3 regions of the Streptosporangium sp. NPDC087985 genome follow, and region 2 is predicted to be linked to each of the others. Evidence: predicted binding sites of a transcription regulator. Region 2 holds the regulator's gene; each other region holds the start of a gene.

Region 1 (4,619 bases), on a different contig from region 2:
ATTCACCGTTATGACAATCCGCACTGCGGAGTAACTCCTCACTGCAGTCGAGATTAGGCGTCAAAGAGGTAACAAGCAAGCAAAGAAGCATTAGGGACTTGCTAAACCTGAGGGGATGATTTTTCTCCGTTCATCCCCGGTTAAGCAAGGGGAATCGTCGAATTTCCGGCCTCCCCGGGACGTGACAGCCCCGGCTACCGCGGCGGAACGCCATCCGTCAGGTGCTCCGCACGCTTACCGTCCCGACGTGCTTTTATCCGTCATAGAGGTAATCGGACTCCGCCGAAAACGTAGGATCTTCCGCCTCTTCGCTCTCAAGCGCCTCGCGGACCACGCGAAAGGCCAGGCCGGGACCGTATCCCTTCCGGGCGAGCATGCCGGCCAGCCTCCGCGTCCTGGCCGCCGGCTCCAGACCGCGGGTCGACGAAAGCTTGCGCGCCACGAGCCTTCTGGCCGTCTCCACCTCCTGGTCGGAGTCGAGCTGCCCCACCGCCTCCTTGACGGTATCCTCGTCCACCCCGCGGTGACGCAGCTCCGAGGCGAGTGCCCTGCGGGCGAGACCTCGCCCGGCATGGCGCGAACTCACCCATGCCGCAGCGAACGCCTCGTCGTCGATGAGCCCGACCTCGGAGAACCGCTCGAGCACGGCCTCGGCCGCCTCCTCGGGCACCTCACGCTTACGCAGCGCCTCGGCGAGCTGGGCACGGGTGCGCGGCGCCATGGTCAGCAACCGCAGGCAGATCGCGCGCGCGACGGCCTGGGGATCCGCGGCCGGTCCTTGGCCTGCCGGAGAACCCTCGACCGGCCCGTCGGGCAGGACTTCCGCGGAGGAGCCCCGGGACCGCTTCTCCGGCACGTCCGCCCAGGCCCCCCAGTCCCGCGGTCCGGCCACGTCAGCCGGACCGGAGTCAGGTCCCGTCGTCATCGGTCAACCCGGTTCAGACGTCACCCGGCTTGGGGGTGGCCGCCTTGGAGCCGCGACCGGACGCGGCGGAAGCCGGTGCGGAAACGGGAGCCGCGGGCGGCGGAGTGGCCGGGCTGTCGAGGCGCGGGCCGATGCCGAGCTTCTCCTTGATCTTCTTCTCGATCTCGTTGGCCATGTCGGGGTGGTTCTTCAGGAAGTTACGGGCGTTCTCCTTGCCCTGCCCGAGCTGGTCGCCCTCGTAGGTGTACCAGGCGCCGGACTTGCGGACGAAGCCGTGCTCGACGCCCATGTCGATCAGGCCGCCCTCGCGGGAGATGCCGACACCGTAGAGGATGTCGAAGTCGGCCACGCGGAAGGGCGGGGCCATCTTGTTCTTGACGACCTTCACCCGGGTGCGGTTGCCGACCGCCTCGGTGCCGTCCTTCAGCGTCTCGATGCGGCGGATGTCGAGACGGACCGAGGCGTAGAACTTCAGCGCCTTTCCACCGGTCGTGGTCTCGGGCGAGCCGAACATGACGCCGATCTTCTCACGGAGCTGGTTGATGAAGATCGCGGTGGTGCCGGTGTTGTTGAGCGCGCCGGCGACCTTGCGCAGTGCCTGGGACATCAGACGGGCCTGGAGGCCGACGTGGCTGTCGCCCATCTCGCCCTCGATCTCGGCCTTGGGCACCAGTGCCGCGACCGAGTCGATGACCAGCAGGTCGACGGCGCCCGACCGGATCAGCATGTCGGCGATCTCCAGCGCCTGCTCGCCGGTGTCGGGCTGGGAGACGAGGAGCGCGTCGGTGTCGACGCCCAGTTTCTTGGCGTATTCCGGGTCGAGGGCGTGCTCGGCGTCGATGAACGCCGCGATGCCGCCGCCTCGCTGGGCGTTGGCCACCGCGTGCAGGGCGACGGTGGTCTTGCCCGAGGACTCGGGGCCGTAGACCTCGATGATGCGTCCACGCGGGAACCCGCCGATGCCGAGAGCCACGTCGAGCGCGATGGAACTGGTCGGGATCACTTCGATGGGCGCGCGGGTCTCGTCGCCGAGGCGCATGACAGAGCCCTTGCCGAACTGACGCTCGATCTGAGCGAGCGCGGTCTCAAGCGCCTTCTCGCGGTCGTTAGCCGCCATGGGTGCCCCCTGAAGGGTCGCGGGTTGAATCGGTTGCCAGAAAGCTACGGGGTGCCACCGACATTTTCTGAAGAGCCCGCCACGAGTGACGGCGTGTCCAATATAGCCGAACGACTGTTCGATCGTCGCTCAACTTCATCGCGCGTTCCCTGGACGGCGCAGGCCGCAGGAGACGGTGGACCCCATCCCGGAGGAGACATTCCCGGACATTCCGCGAGACGTGTTGTCAACGGGCTGACCTGGGATGATTCTGAAGGCAAACGGATCCCGAGGTGCCCGATGTGACCGCCCCGTTCGCCCGGCAACGCCTGGCCCATCTTGAGTCCCTGGCCGCCGAACTGTCCGGCCGGGGGCTGGCGAGCCGCATGCTCGGGGCCGATGCCCCGGTGCTCTGGGTGTGGCATCCGCGTAGCCGGAAACAGATCATCGTCTTCGCCTGCCCGGCCGGAGAAGGCTGGCTCTTCCTGTGGTCGCCGGACGGCCAGGAGCGCGCCGAGGACCCCGGCCAGGTGGCCGACCTGCTCAGGAAACTGCTGGACGGCGCTCCCCGTTGAATGAAGCCGGACCGCCGGTGGGCCCGGTCACACCGGAGACGCGGGAACTCGTCCCTTCACCTCGGCGCCTCAGCGCAGCCGGGCGGGGACGTCGGACACCCCGCACACAGCCCGCCAGACGTCTTTGGCTGCGATGCCGTCGGCCAGCGCCTGGTTCACGGTCCGGCCGCCCAACTCGGCGATGTTGTAGTCGCGGGCCCACGACTCCGCGTACGGGTCGCCGAAGTGCAGTCTCATCCGGTTCCAGAACTCCGACAGGCGCATCCTCCAAGTGTGACCCCTCCCCGGCGTGCTCGCGACCGAGGTCGAAGGTGCGACCACCGGGATTTTCCCCTACCTGTACGGCCTCCGTCCGCTGCCGGATTCTGTCGGTGGAGCCATGCACTATGGAACGGTGACCGGATCAGCGCTCGACCAGTTCAGCCCTGTGACCAGGGAGTGGTTCGCCGGAGCCTTCGCCTCGCCCACCGCCGCCCAGGAGGGGGCGTGGGCGTCGATCGCCCGGGGGGACAACACCCTCGTGGTCGCACCCACCGGATCCGGCAAGACGCTGGCCGCGTTCCTCTGGTCGCTCGACCGGCTGGCCGCCGAGCACGCGACCACGGTCGGCGGGCCGGGCGGAGACACCGTGAGCACCAGGCGAGGCCGGGAGCGCACGGGTGAGGGCGACGGAGGCGCCGGCCGGTGCCGGGTGCTCTACGTGTCACCGCTCAAGGCCCTGGCGGTGGATGTCGAACGCAACCTCCGGGCCCCGCTGGCGGGAATGCGGCAGACCGCGCGACGACTCGGGCTCGCGGTGCCGGAGATCTCGGTGGCGATCCGTTCGGGTGACACCCCGGCGCAGGAGCGGCGCCGTTTCGCGGCCAGGCCGGCGGACATCCTCATCACCACCCCGGAGTCGCTGTTCCTGCTGCTGACCAGTCAGGCCCGCGAGGCGTTGCGGGGGGTGGAGACGGTCATCGTCGACGAGGTGCACGCGGTGGCCGCCACCAAGCGCGGCGCCCACCTGGCCCTCAGCCTGGAGCGGCTCGACGCCCTGCTCCCCGAGCCCGCGCAGCGCATCGGCCTGTCGGCGACGGTCCGGCCGGTGGGCGAGGTGGCCGCCTTCCTCGGCGGCGCCCGCCCGGCTGCGCTGGTCCAGCCGCCCTCCGAGAAGGTGATCGAGGTCGAGGTGGTCGTCCCGATCGAGGACATGACCGAGCTCGACGGCGCCCCGCGCCCATCCCGGCCCGACGACGACCAGTGGCTGATCGAGCCCCCGGTCCGGCGGTCCATCTGGCCGCATGTGGAGGAGCGGCTGCTCGACCTGATCGGGGCCCACAGCTCGACGATCGTGTTCGCCAACTCCCGGCGGCTGGCCGAGCGGCTGTGCACCCGTCTCAACGAGCTGGCCTGGGAGCGGAGGACCGGCGGCGCGGAGATGGCGGAGATGACGGAGATGACGGAGCCCGCGCACTGGGCGGAGGGGTTCCCCGCTCCCCCCGCCTCCCTGTCCACGCCGGCGGCGATGATGGCGCAGGCCGGGGCCGCCCAGGGGGCGGTCCCGGAGATCGTGCGGGCCCACCACGGATCGGTGTCGAAGGAGGAGCGCTCCCAGATCGAGGAGGCGCTCAAGTCCGGGCGGCTGCCGGCGGTCGTCGCGACCTCCAGCCTGGAGCTCGGCATCGACATGGGCTCGGTGGACCTGGTCGCCTGTGTGGAGTCACCGCCGAGCGTGGCCGGTGGCCTGCAGCGGATCGGCCGGGCCGGGCACCAGGTGGGCGCCGTCTCGCGGGGCGTGATCTTCCCCAAATACCGGGGTGACCTGGTCCAGACGGCCGTGGTGGCCGAGCGGATGAGAAGCGGGGAGATCGAGGAGCTCCGCTACCCGCGCAACCCCCTCGACGTGCTCGCCCAGCAGATCGTGGCGATGACCGCGCTCGACGAGTGGACGGTGGACGAGCTGGAGGCCGTCGTACGGCGTGCCGCACCGTACCGGACGCTCCCCCGCAGCGCACTGGAGGCGACGCTCGACATGCTCGCG
Region 2 (4,619 bases):
GGTGGTCAACCAGGGCAAGGCGATGTCCAAGTCCCTGGGCAACGGCGTGGACCTGGGTGAGCAGATCGACGCCTACGGCGTGGACGCCGTCCGGCTGACCATGGTGTTCGCCGGTCCGCCGGAGGACGACATCGACTGGGCCGACGTCTCCCCGGCAGCCTCGCAGAAGTTCCTGGCCCGCGCGTTCCGTGTCATGGCCGAGGCCGGTGCGGCCTCGGCACCCGGCGCGGACGCCGCCACCGGTGACCTGGAGCTGCGCAAGGCCGTCCACCGGACCATCGATGAGGTCACCAAGCTGGTCGACTCCCACCGGTTCAACGTGGCGGTGGCCCGCATGATGGAGCTGACCAGCGCGGCCCGCAAGGCCATCGACTCCGGTCCCGGCGCCGCCGACCCGGCCGTCCGTGAGGCCGCCGAGACCCTGGCCGTCATGCTGTCCCTGGTCGCGCCGTACGCTGCGGAGGAGGGCTGGGAGCGGCTGGGCCACCCCGCCTCGGTCGCCACGGCCGGATGGCCGGTGGCCGAGCCGGCCCTGCTGGTCCAGGACTCCGTCACCTGCGTCGTCCAGGTCGCGGGCAAGGTCCGCGACCGGCTGGAGGTCTCTCCGGAGATCTCTGAAACCGACCTGGAGGCTCTGGCGCTGGCCTCGGACAAGGTCCAGGCACTCCTGTCCGGCACTCCTCGCAAGGTCGTCGTCCGCGCGCCCAAGCTGGTCAACATCGTCCCGTAGTGACTTCGGGGCGCCCGTGCGGCGGGCGCCCCGAGCCCGGGTCACCGCGACGTGTCGGCTCGGATCCCTCAGGCCGTTGATCCGCGCTTCCCACACCGCTTAAAAGCTCTGTCCCTTTTCGGACCTTCTCCGCGTGGCCGGTGGCCGGAGAAGGAAGACAACGGCTGACAGGGGGATGAGGCATGCGGGTGTCAGTGCTCGGGATGGGCAGCATGGGCCGGGCGATGGCCCTGCGACTGCTCGAACGCGGTCATGTGGTCAGGGTCTGGAACCGGACGCCCGGTAAGGCATCCGAGGTGATCGACGCGGGCGCCGTCGAGGCGCCCTCACCGGCCGAGGCCGCACGGGATGCCGACGCGGTGCTGATGTCGCTCGCCGATGATCAAGCGGTCCGTGACGTCGCGGCCCGACTGAGTGATCTCGGCTCCGATCCCGGTGGTCCGGTCGTGGCAGACATGAGCACCGTCTCTCCGGACACGTCCCGCGCGCTGGTGGGGCTGGTGCCGGGGGGCCGGTCCGTGGCCGCACCCGTTCTCGGGGGGCCGCAGGCCGTCCTCAGCGGACAGGCCACAGGCCTGCTGGGCGGTGAACGCGGCCTCGTGGACCGGCTGGAGCCTGTCTGGTCGGATCTTTTCACCGTCCACCGCTACTGCGGGGACGATCCCGGGAACGCCCTGACCTTCAAGCTCCTGAACAACTACCTGCTGATGGCGGGTGTCGCCGTCGTCGCCGAGGTAGTGGCCACGGGCCAGGCGGCAGGGCTCGACGAGGCGGTGCTGAGGGATCTGCTCTTTCAGTGGCCGACCGTCGCGCCTGGTCTGCACAACCGGCTCGACGACATTCTCCATGGTGACCATCGCGGATGGTTCGCGACGCGGCTCGGTGCCAAGGACGTGCGGCTCACTGCCGAGGTCGCGGAGTCGAAGGGGCTTGAGCTGCCGATCGCCCGGCTGATCGAGCAGCGTTACGAGGAAGCCGCCGAGCACGGCTGGAACGACTCTGACGTAACCGCGGTTGTGGAACTGCTCCGCGGGCAGCGCGGTTGAAGGTCGCCACCGTGGAAGCGGTCGGCCGAGGGCGGACCGCAGATCGGGCCCAGCCGAGGGCGGAGGCTCAGCCGTACGGTATCGAGGCGGCCAATGGCTGTGGCGGCACCCCACAGAAGTCGCGCAGAAAAGGAGAGGCCCCCGGGTCCGCAGGGACGCTCTCCTCCGCTGTGCCGTCTCAGAGCTTGCGCAGGACCGCCACGACCTTGCCCAGGACGGTGGCCTCGTCGCCGGGGATCGGGTCGTAGTTCGGGTTGTGCGGGACGAGCCAGACGTGGCCGTCCTTGCGCTTGAAGGTCTTGACCGTGGCCTCGCCGTCGATCATCGCGGCGACCACGTCACCGTTGTCCGCGACGGGCTGCTGGCGGACCACCACCCAGTCGCCGTTGGCGATGGCGGCCTCGATCATCGAGTCGCCGGTCACCTGGAGCAGGAAGAGCGTGCCCTCGCCGACAAGTTGCCTGGGTAGGGCGAAGACGTCCTCGACGCTCTCCTCGGCGAGGATCGGGCCGCCGGCGGCGATCCGGCCGACGAGCGGCACATAGGCCGCGGTCGGGCGGCTGACCGGGGTCTCGTCCTCGCCCGTGGAAGGATCCATCCACAGCGCCGGCTCTCCGGGAAGACGCACCTCGAGTGCGCGAGGGCGGTGTGGATCGCGGCGCAGGTATCCCTTGCGCTGCAACGCCGTCAACTGGTGCGACACGCTTGAGGTGCTGGTGAGCTGCACCGCCTCGCCGATCTCCCGCATGGAGGGCGGGTAGCCGCGCTGCTGCACCGAGTCACGGATCACCTCAAGGATCTTCCGCTGCCTGGGGGTGAGGCCAAGGGAGTCGCGCCTGCGCACCGCCAGGTCACTGACGGCCGAACCGTTCTTGTCGTGTTCGCTCATACGATCTCCTCGCCTCCCGGTCTGTATTTCTCGCGTCGCACACGGCGACCGTACCCCTGTTGAAGATCATATTCAAACAATTGTTCGAGTCGTTCTCGAAATCAGTCAGTGACGCGGTGTACGACATCGTACGGGAGTTCGATCGACACCGTGTTCGATTCGCCGATCTTTCTTCGATACGTGTTCGGGCAGGTCGAAGACATGAGGGGTGCCGTGAAAACGGGGCGAGGCGGCGGGAGGGGTCGGGTGGGCGCCCGTCCGACCGGCAGGAACCGGCGGGGAACCTCCGATATCCTGGTCCGCCGGGCCGGCTCGCCGGACGGGGGGCTCGCCCCCGACGGGCAGCCGGATCATGAATCTCTGCGGTCTGTCCGGCTCTGTGATCCGGCCGGGGACCCGGCTCTTTCTCCCGGCGGGTCCGCCTCCTGGATAGGTCTCCGGAGGGGTGACACGCCCGGCTCGGATGAATGTGATGGGCTGATCAGCGACTTCGCCTGACGGGGCCTTCCCAACTTGCGTTCATGGGCCGACCCTCCTACCGTTGGACCACAACATCTAGTGGCATCACCGGCGCACTTCACCATAAATTGTGTTTCCATTACCGCTTCTCGACTATCGAGAGGCGCGCGCGAGCATCTCGTCATGGACGCTGTGGGAGTGGGCGAAAGAGTGGGCCGCTTGCCGGGTCAAGGAGGCGACACGCGTGCACTGTCCGTTCTGTCGGCACCCTGACACCCGGGTCATCGACAGCCGGTCCACCGAGGATGGCGGGGCCATCCGCCGCAGGCGCACGTGCCCGGAGTGCGGGCGCAGGTTCACCACGCAGGAGACCGTGCTGCTCATGGTCAGCAAGCGCAGCGGGGTGACCGAGCCTTTCTTCAGGGAAAAGGTGATCGCGGGCGTCCGGCGGGCATGCCAGGGACGCCCGGTCAGTGAAGACTCGCTGGCCCAGCTGGGCCAGCGAGTGGAGGAAGGCATCCGGGCGACCGGGTCGGCGGAGATCGCGGCCCATGAGGTCGGGCTGGCGATCCTGGGGCCGCTCCGCGAACTGGACGAGGTGGCCTATCTGCGGTTCGCCTCGGTCTACCGAGGCTTCGAGACTCTGGCGGATTTCGAAACCGAGATCAAGCAGCTGCGGACGGATCGTTCCGTCAAGCAGGACTGAACATACCCCGGGCGCCGGGGGACAGGGCGGCGCGTTGATGTGGTCCGACTCGAGGGCTCAGCGGAGCCCCGGAAGGGGGAAGTCATGACGGAGACGGTCGGTGGCGCAGCCGCGCGTGGGGGCAAGCGGTTGCGCAGGGGTTTGAAGATGAAGCGGATCTTCACTACCCCCGGAGTGCATCCCTATGACGAGGTGCGCTGGGAGCGCCGCGACGTCGTGATGACCAACTGGCGGGACGGCTCGATCAACTTCGAGCAGCGGGACGTGGAGTTTCCCGTCTCCTGGTCGGTCAACGCCGCCAACATCGTGACCACCAAATACTTCCGTGGCGCGGTCGGCACCCCGCAGCGCGAGTGGAGCCTGAAGCAGCTCGTCGACCGGGTGGTGGGCGTCTACACCAGGACCGCGGTCGAGCAGGGCTACTTCGCCGGCGACGAGGACGCCGAGATCTTCGACCACGAGCTCAAACACGCCCTGGTCAACCAGATCTTCAGCTTCAACTCGCCGGTCTGGTTCAACGTGGGAACCGCTTCGCCGCAGCAGGTCAGCGCCTGTTTCATCCTGGCCGTCGACGACCAGATGGAATCCATCCTCGACTGGTACAAGGAAGAGGGTGTGATCTTCAAGGGCGGCTCGGGGTCCGGCGTCAACCTCTCCCGGATCCGCTCGTCGAAGGAACTGCTCTCCAGCGGCGGCACGGCCAGCGGCCCGGTCTCCTTCATGCGTGGCGCGGACGCCTCCGCGGGCACCATCAAGTCCGGCGGCGCCACCCGCCGCGCGGCCAAGATG
Region 3 (4,619 bases), on a different contig from region 2:
CGTAACCACACCTCGCTGCGTTATCGGGTAAACCCCAGCCTCCCCGTCACCGAAGGTGCCTACCCCAGGCATCAACCCGGTGTTTGGGGCATATGTTGCGAGGGAGCACAATCAAGTGAAAGCAGTACATAACAGAGCCGGGGGGCCAAACGATGCCGTCTGAGTACGCCAAGTCGCTGGGTGCACGACTCCGCGCCATCCGCACCCAGCAGGGCCTGTCCCTGCACGGAGTCGAAGAGAAGTCCCGTGGACGCTGGAAGGCGGTTGTCGTCGGCTCCTACGAGCGCGGTGACCGCGCCGTAACGGTGCAGAAGCTTGCCGAGCTGGCCGACTTCTACGGAGTCCCGGTCTCGGAGTTGTTGCCAGGTGGCGCTGCCCCGAGCCCGCTCGGCCCGACACCGAAGCTTGTGATCGACCTTGAGCGTCTTGCCCAGCTCCCCAAGGAGAAGGCGGGCGCCCTCGCCCGCTATGCCGCCACAATCCAGAGCCAGCGTGGTGACTACAACGGCAAGGTGCTGTCCATCCGTCAGGAGGACCTGCGCTCCCTTGCCGTGATCTACGACAAGTCCCCTACCGAACTCACCGAGGAGCTCATCGGCTGGGGTGTCCTGGACCCCGAGGCGCGTCGCGCCGTCGACGCCTTCTGACGACCTGTCCGGTCGTGGGCACGCCGAGGGCTGACGCGCCCACGACCGGTGAATCCGGTTAATCTCGCCATCTCGTCAGAACATCGCCCGCATCCCGCCACGGGGGCGATCCCTGTGGTAGGAAAAGGCAAACATGGCATTTAACGAGATGTGGTGGACATGGCAGGGGGAGAGGATCGGCATGATCACTCTCAGACGCGTCCGAAAAACCGTCTCGACGCCTTCATGGCACTGCTGGGATCGACCAAGACCCGTGCCTTCCTGCGGCTGCTGACCTCCGTCGGAGGCAGCAGGACCCAGGACATCCTGAAGCTCCTGCCCTTCATCGTCATGGCCGTGGCGGCCCTGATCGACTTCGGCTCCGGCACGACGTCCGGCCTCCTGCCCCTGCTCGCCCTGGGGCCGGCCTTCGCCAGTGTGGCCTGCGGCCTGGCCAGGACCACGGTGATCGGCGTGATCGCCCTGGCGCTGTGCGTCGCACTCGGCCTCTACAACGACATTCTCTGGACACCCCGCACCAACATCACCATGCTCGCCATCCTCGGCGTCACGGTGGCCAGCGTGCTGGCCAGCGCCGGACGGCTCCGCCACGAGCGTCAGCTCGCCGACGTCCGCTCGGTGGCCGAGGCCGCCCAGCGCGTGCTGCTGCGGCCGGTGCCGCGCCGGGCGGGACCGGGGATCGGGGTCGCCGTCTCCTACACCTCGGCCACCGCGGAGGCCAGGATCGGCGGCGACCTGTACGAGGTCGTCACCACCCCGCACGGGGTCCGGATCATCGTGGGAGATGTCCAGGGCAAAGGTCTGGAGGCCGTGGAGACCGCCGCGGTGGTGCTCGGCGCCTTCCGAGAGGCGGCCCACGACGAGGCCAAGCTCCAGGGGGTGGTGGCCCGGCTGGAGAACGCCCTGACCCGGGAGCTGTCCGGCGAGCAGTTCGTCACCGCGATCCTGGCCGAGATCACCGGCGGGGCCTCCATCACCGTGATCAACTGCGGCCATCCGTCACCCATGGTGCTGAGCTCCGACTCCGAGCACTGGTTCGCCGATCCCCCGGATGAGGCGCTCCCCCTGGGTATGGGTTCGCTGAAGGCCAGCGAACCCATACCGCACCAGATCCCCTTCGAGCCGGGCGACCAGGTTCTCTTCTACACCGACGGAGTCATCGAGGCGCGCAACGGCGGCGGGGAGTTCTATCCCCTTCCCGCCAGGGCGCACCTGTTGAACGGCACCGATCCTCAGCTCTCCCTCGACGCGCTCCGTGCCGACCTGCTACGGCACGTGGGCCGCCCGCTGGGCGACGACGCCGCCATGCTCCTGCTACGCCACCGCGCGGCCCGTCCGGCGGCCTCCTCGGCGGCCTGAGCCGCGGGGGCGACGGCCGGCCGGACACGCAGGCGGACCAGGTCTAACCGGCGAGGGGGACACGGCCGGGCAGGGGCTGAGTGGGCACGCCCAGCAGCCTCTCCACCGTGGCGACGAACCGCTCCGCCTCGGAGATCAACTCCTCGGCGTCCCGTGCCGACACCACGCGGGTCAGCCCCGCCTCGGCCGAGGCCCGCTTGACCGCGCTCATCTCGAAATAGGGAGCCCAGTCGGCGAGCCGCGGCTCGGCCTCGGGCAGCAGCTCCCAGGCGCTGCGCAGCCGGCGCCGGCGGCCGTCCATGGGGCGTGGCCGCGCGGCCAGCACGGCGGCGGCGGCCCTGAGCGCCGACAGATGGGCGGCGACATAACGGGTGGCGGGGGTCCGGGCGGCGGCCGCCTCTTCCAGGCAGTCACGCGCGTCGGCCAGGTGCGCCCGCACCGTGGACGACAACCGGGGCCCGCCGGAATCGCTGAGCCGAGGGGTCATGTGCTTCAGCCTCCTAGGTCGCGAGCGGCTCCCGGCGTTCTCACCGGCGATGTCAACACTTGCAGACCTCACCGACAAATTCACCGGGCGGCCGGACGAGGAGCTTCCCCTCTCCCCGTCCGTCTCTACCCGGCCCGGCCGTCTGGGACGGCGCGGACATGATCGACCGCCCTGAACGTGATCCGCGAGTCTCACGTCATTACATCGAACATAAATTCGATCACTTGTAGTGTCAAGTAAAGCGACGGACAGAGGTCCGGTCTCCCCGGAAACGGCAAAGCCCCGGGAGGGCAGCACCTCCCGGGGCCTTCACCTGCGGCTATCGGACGAACCTGCCCCTCACGTGCACCGGCACGTCCTTGCCCAGCAGGCCGGGAAGCACCGCCGCCACGTTCATCGGGAGTCGGACGCAGCCGTGCGAGGCCGGGGCCAGCGGCACCGACAGCGCGCCGTGGAAGGCGATGCCGCCGTTGAAGAAGATCGGGTTGTAGAGCTGGCCGAGGTAGGACCTGTGCCAGCCGTCCCTGCGCCAGGTCGTCCTGTAGTCCCCCGTCGGCGTGCGGGCGTCGCCGCAGAACCGCTGCACCTTACCGTTCCAGTTCGCGGTCTCGCAGTACGGGATCCCGCTGCCGGAGGAGGTGTGGCTGATCAGCTTCACCCGGCCGTCGACGTAGAGGACCATCACCTGCTTGGTGAGGTTCATCTCGACCCGGGTCGGCCTGCCGCGGGGCACCAGCACCGGGGGCGCCACCGGGTTCTCCAGAGCCTTCCACGTCCTGCTCGCCACGGTGCTGGTCGGCGTGATGCCGTTGACCTTCTGGAAAGCCCAGACCGCGGCCTGGGTGGCCCCGCCGTACCGGCCGTCGATCCCACCGGGTGCGTAACCGAGTTCCTTCAGCCGGGTCTGGAGCACCGCGACCGCGGCACCCTTGGCGCCGATACTGAGCGTCTCACCGGGGGCGGCGAACACGGTCGTGCCGACGGCCTTCACCGTGACGGCCGGGGGCGCCACCGTGACGGTCTGGGCGTTCGCGGCGCCGGAGGAGCCGAGCGAGGAGAGGAGCACGGCCCCCGCTGTCATGAGCGCGGCCGCTCCGAGCCGCCGTTCAAACCCCACCCAAATCATCCCCTCATATCACCCGCGCTCGGATCAAGGGACCATAGCGCACGGATCATCCGTCTCCGCCATCAGTAATGAAGCGGTAATCAATGGTCAATCTGATTAGAGTGACCATGTGCCAGAAAAGTTGCATCCCAATGTTGAGAAGGTCGCCGCCGTCCTGGGCGAGCACGGTGTCTCCGGCGAGATCGTCGTGTTCTCGGAGGCCACGCCGACCGCCGCGACCGCCGCCGCGCAGCTCGGCTGCGAGATCGGTGCCATCGCCAACAGCCTGGTCTTCGACGCCGACGGAGCCCCGCTCCTGGTGCTCACCAGCGGCGCCCACCGGGTGGACACCGACCTGATCGCGGAGCGGGTCGGCGCGGCGAAGGTGAAGCGCGCCACCCCGGACTTCGTCCGTGCCGCCACCGGCCAGGTCATCGGCGGTGTCGCCCCGATCGGTCACCCCTCCCCGCTCAGGACGCTGATCGACACCTGGCTCGACAGGCACGCGGTGGTCTGGGCCGCCGCGGGCCATCCGCACACGGTCTTCCCCACCTCCTTCGCCGAGCTCGTCCGCATCACCGACGGCACCCCGGCGGACGTGGAGCGCTGACCACCGTCCGGGTCCGGGGAGGGCAGAGGGCGCCCAGGCGATCTACCGAGATCACCGAACGTGACCCAGACCCCTTTCGCCGGCCTGCCGGTCAGGGTGATGTCCGCCCTGCTAGGGTGCGGGGAATGATCGGACTGCGACAGGTCGGCCCCGGGGAGTTCATCGCCCGGCTGGACGCGGTCCTCGAGATATACACCGCGGCGATGAACCCCCCCTCCGACCAGCTGTCCGGCCGCAAGACGATCATGGGGAACCACGCCACCCACCCGGGGTTCACCTGCCTGTTCGCCGAGCGCCCGGACGGGACGCCGGTGGGGCTGGCCTACGGCTTCCACGGGGTCCCCGGGCAGTGGTGGCACGACGTCGTCCATCAGGCCATGGCGGAGCTGTACGGCGAGGGCAGCGCGCGCG

Evidence for each region. The regulator LexA, encoded in region 2, represses DNA repair genes until DNA is damaged. The targets are predictions, from matches to a motif close to TCGAACANNTGTTCGA.
Region 1: recA (recombinase RecA) is a predicted target of LexA. The motif match lies at 2,149-2,164, and genes of this name have one in related genera.
Region 3: ACIN94_RS06705 (SAV_6107 family HEPN domain-containing protein) is a predicted target of LexA. The motif match lies at 2,698-2,713, and genes of this name have one in related genera.

The regions. Positions count from the first base shown of each region.
Region 1 covers NZ_JBIUTQ010000006.1:123,221-127,839, reverse strand. The annotation lists gene recX (recombination regulator RecX) at 254-925, opposite strand; gene recA (recombinase RecA) at 939-2,042, opposite strand; gene ACIN94_RS15285 (hypothetical protein) at 2,324-2,596, shown strand; gene ACIN94_RS15280 (DUF3046 domain-containing protein) at 2,666-2,860, opposite strand; gene ACIN94_RS15275 (ATP-dependent helicase) at 2,976-4,619, shown strand, end outside.
Region 2 covers NZ_JBIUTQ010000015.1:76,832-81,450, reverse strand. The annotation lists gene leuS (leucine--tRNA ligase) at 1-730, shown strand, start outside; gene ACIN94_RS24075 (NAD(P)-dependent oxidoreductase) at 913-1,776, shown strand; gene lexA (transcriptional repressor LexA) at 1,955-2,665, opposite strand; gene nrdR (transcriptional regulator NrdR) at 3,369-3,830, shown strand; gene ACIN94_RS24060 (vitamin B12-dependent ribonucleotide reductase) at 3,915-4,619, shown strand, end outside.
Region 3 covers NZ_JBIUTQ010000002.1:325,965-330,583, reverse strand. The annotation lists gene ACIN94_RS06715 (transcriptional regulator) at 153-647, shown strand; gene ACIN94_RS06710 (PP2C family protein-serine/threonine phosphatase) at 873-2,006, shown strand; gene ACIN94_RS06705 (SAV_6107 family HEPN domain-containing protein) at 2,050-2,493, opposite strand; gene ACIN94_RS06700 (peptidoglycan-binding protein) at 2,813-3,619, opposite strand; gene ACIN94_RS06695 (YbaK/EbsC family protein) at 3,729-4,208, shown strand; gene ACIN94_RS06690 (GNAT family N-acetyltransferase) at 4,334-4,619, shown strand, end outside.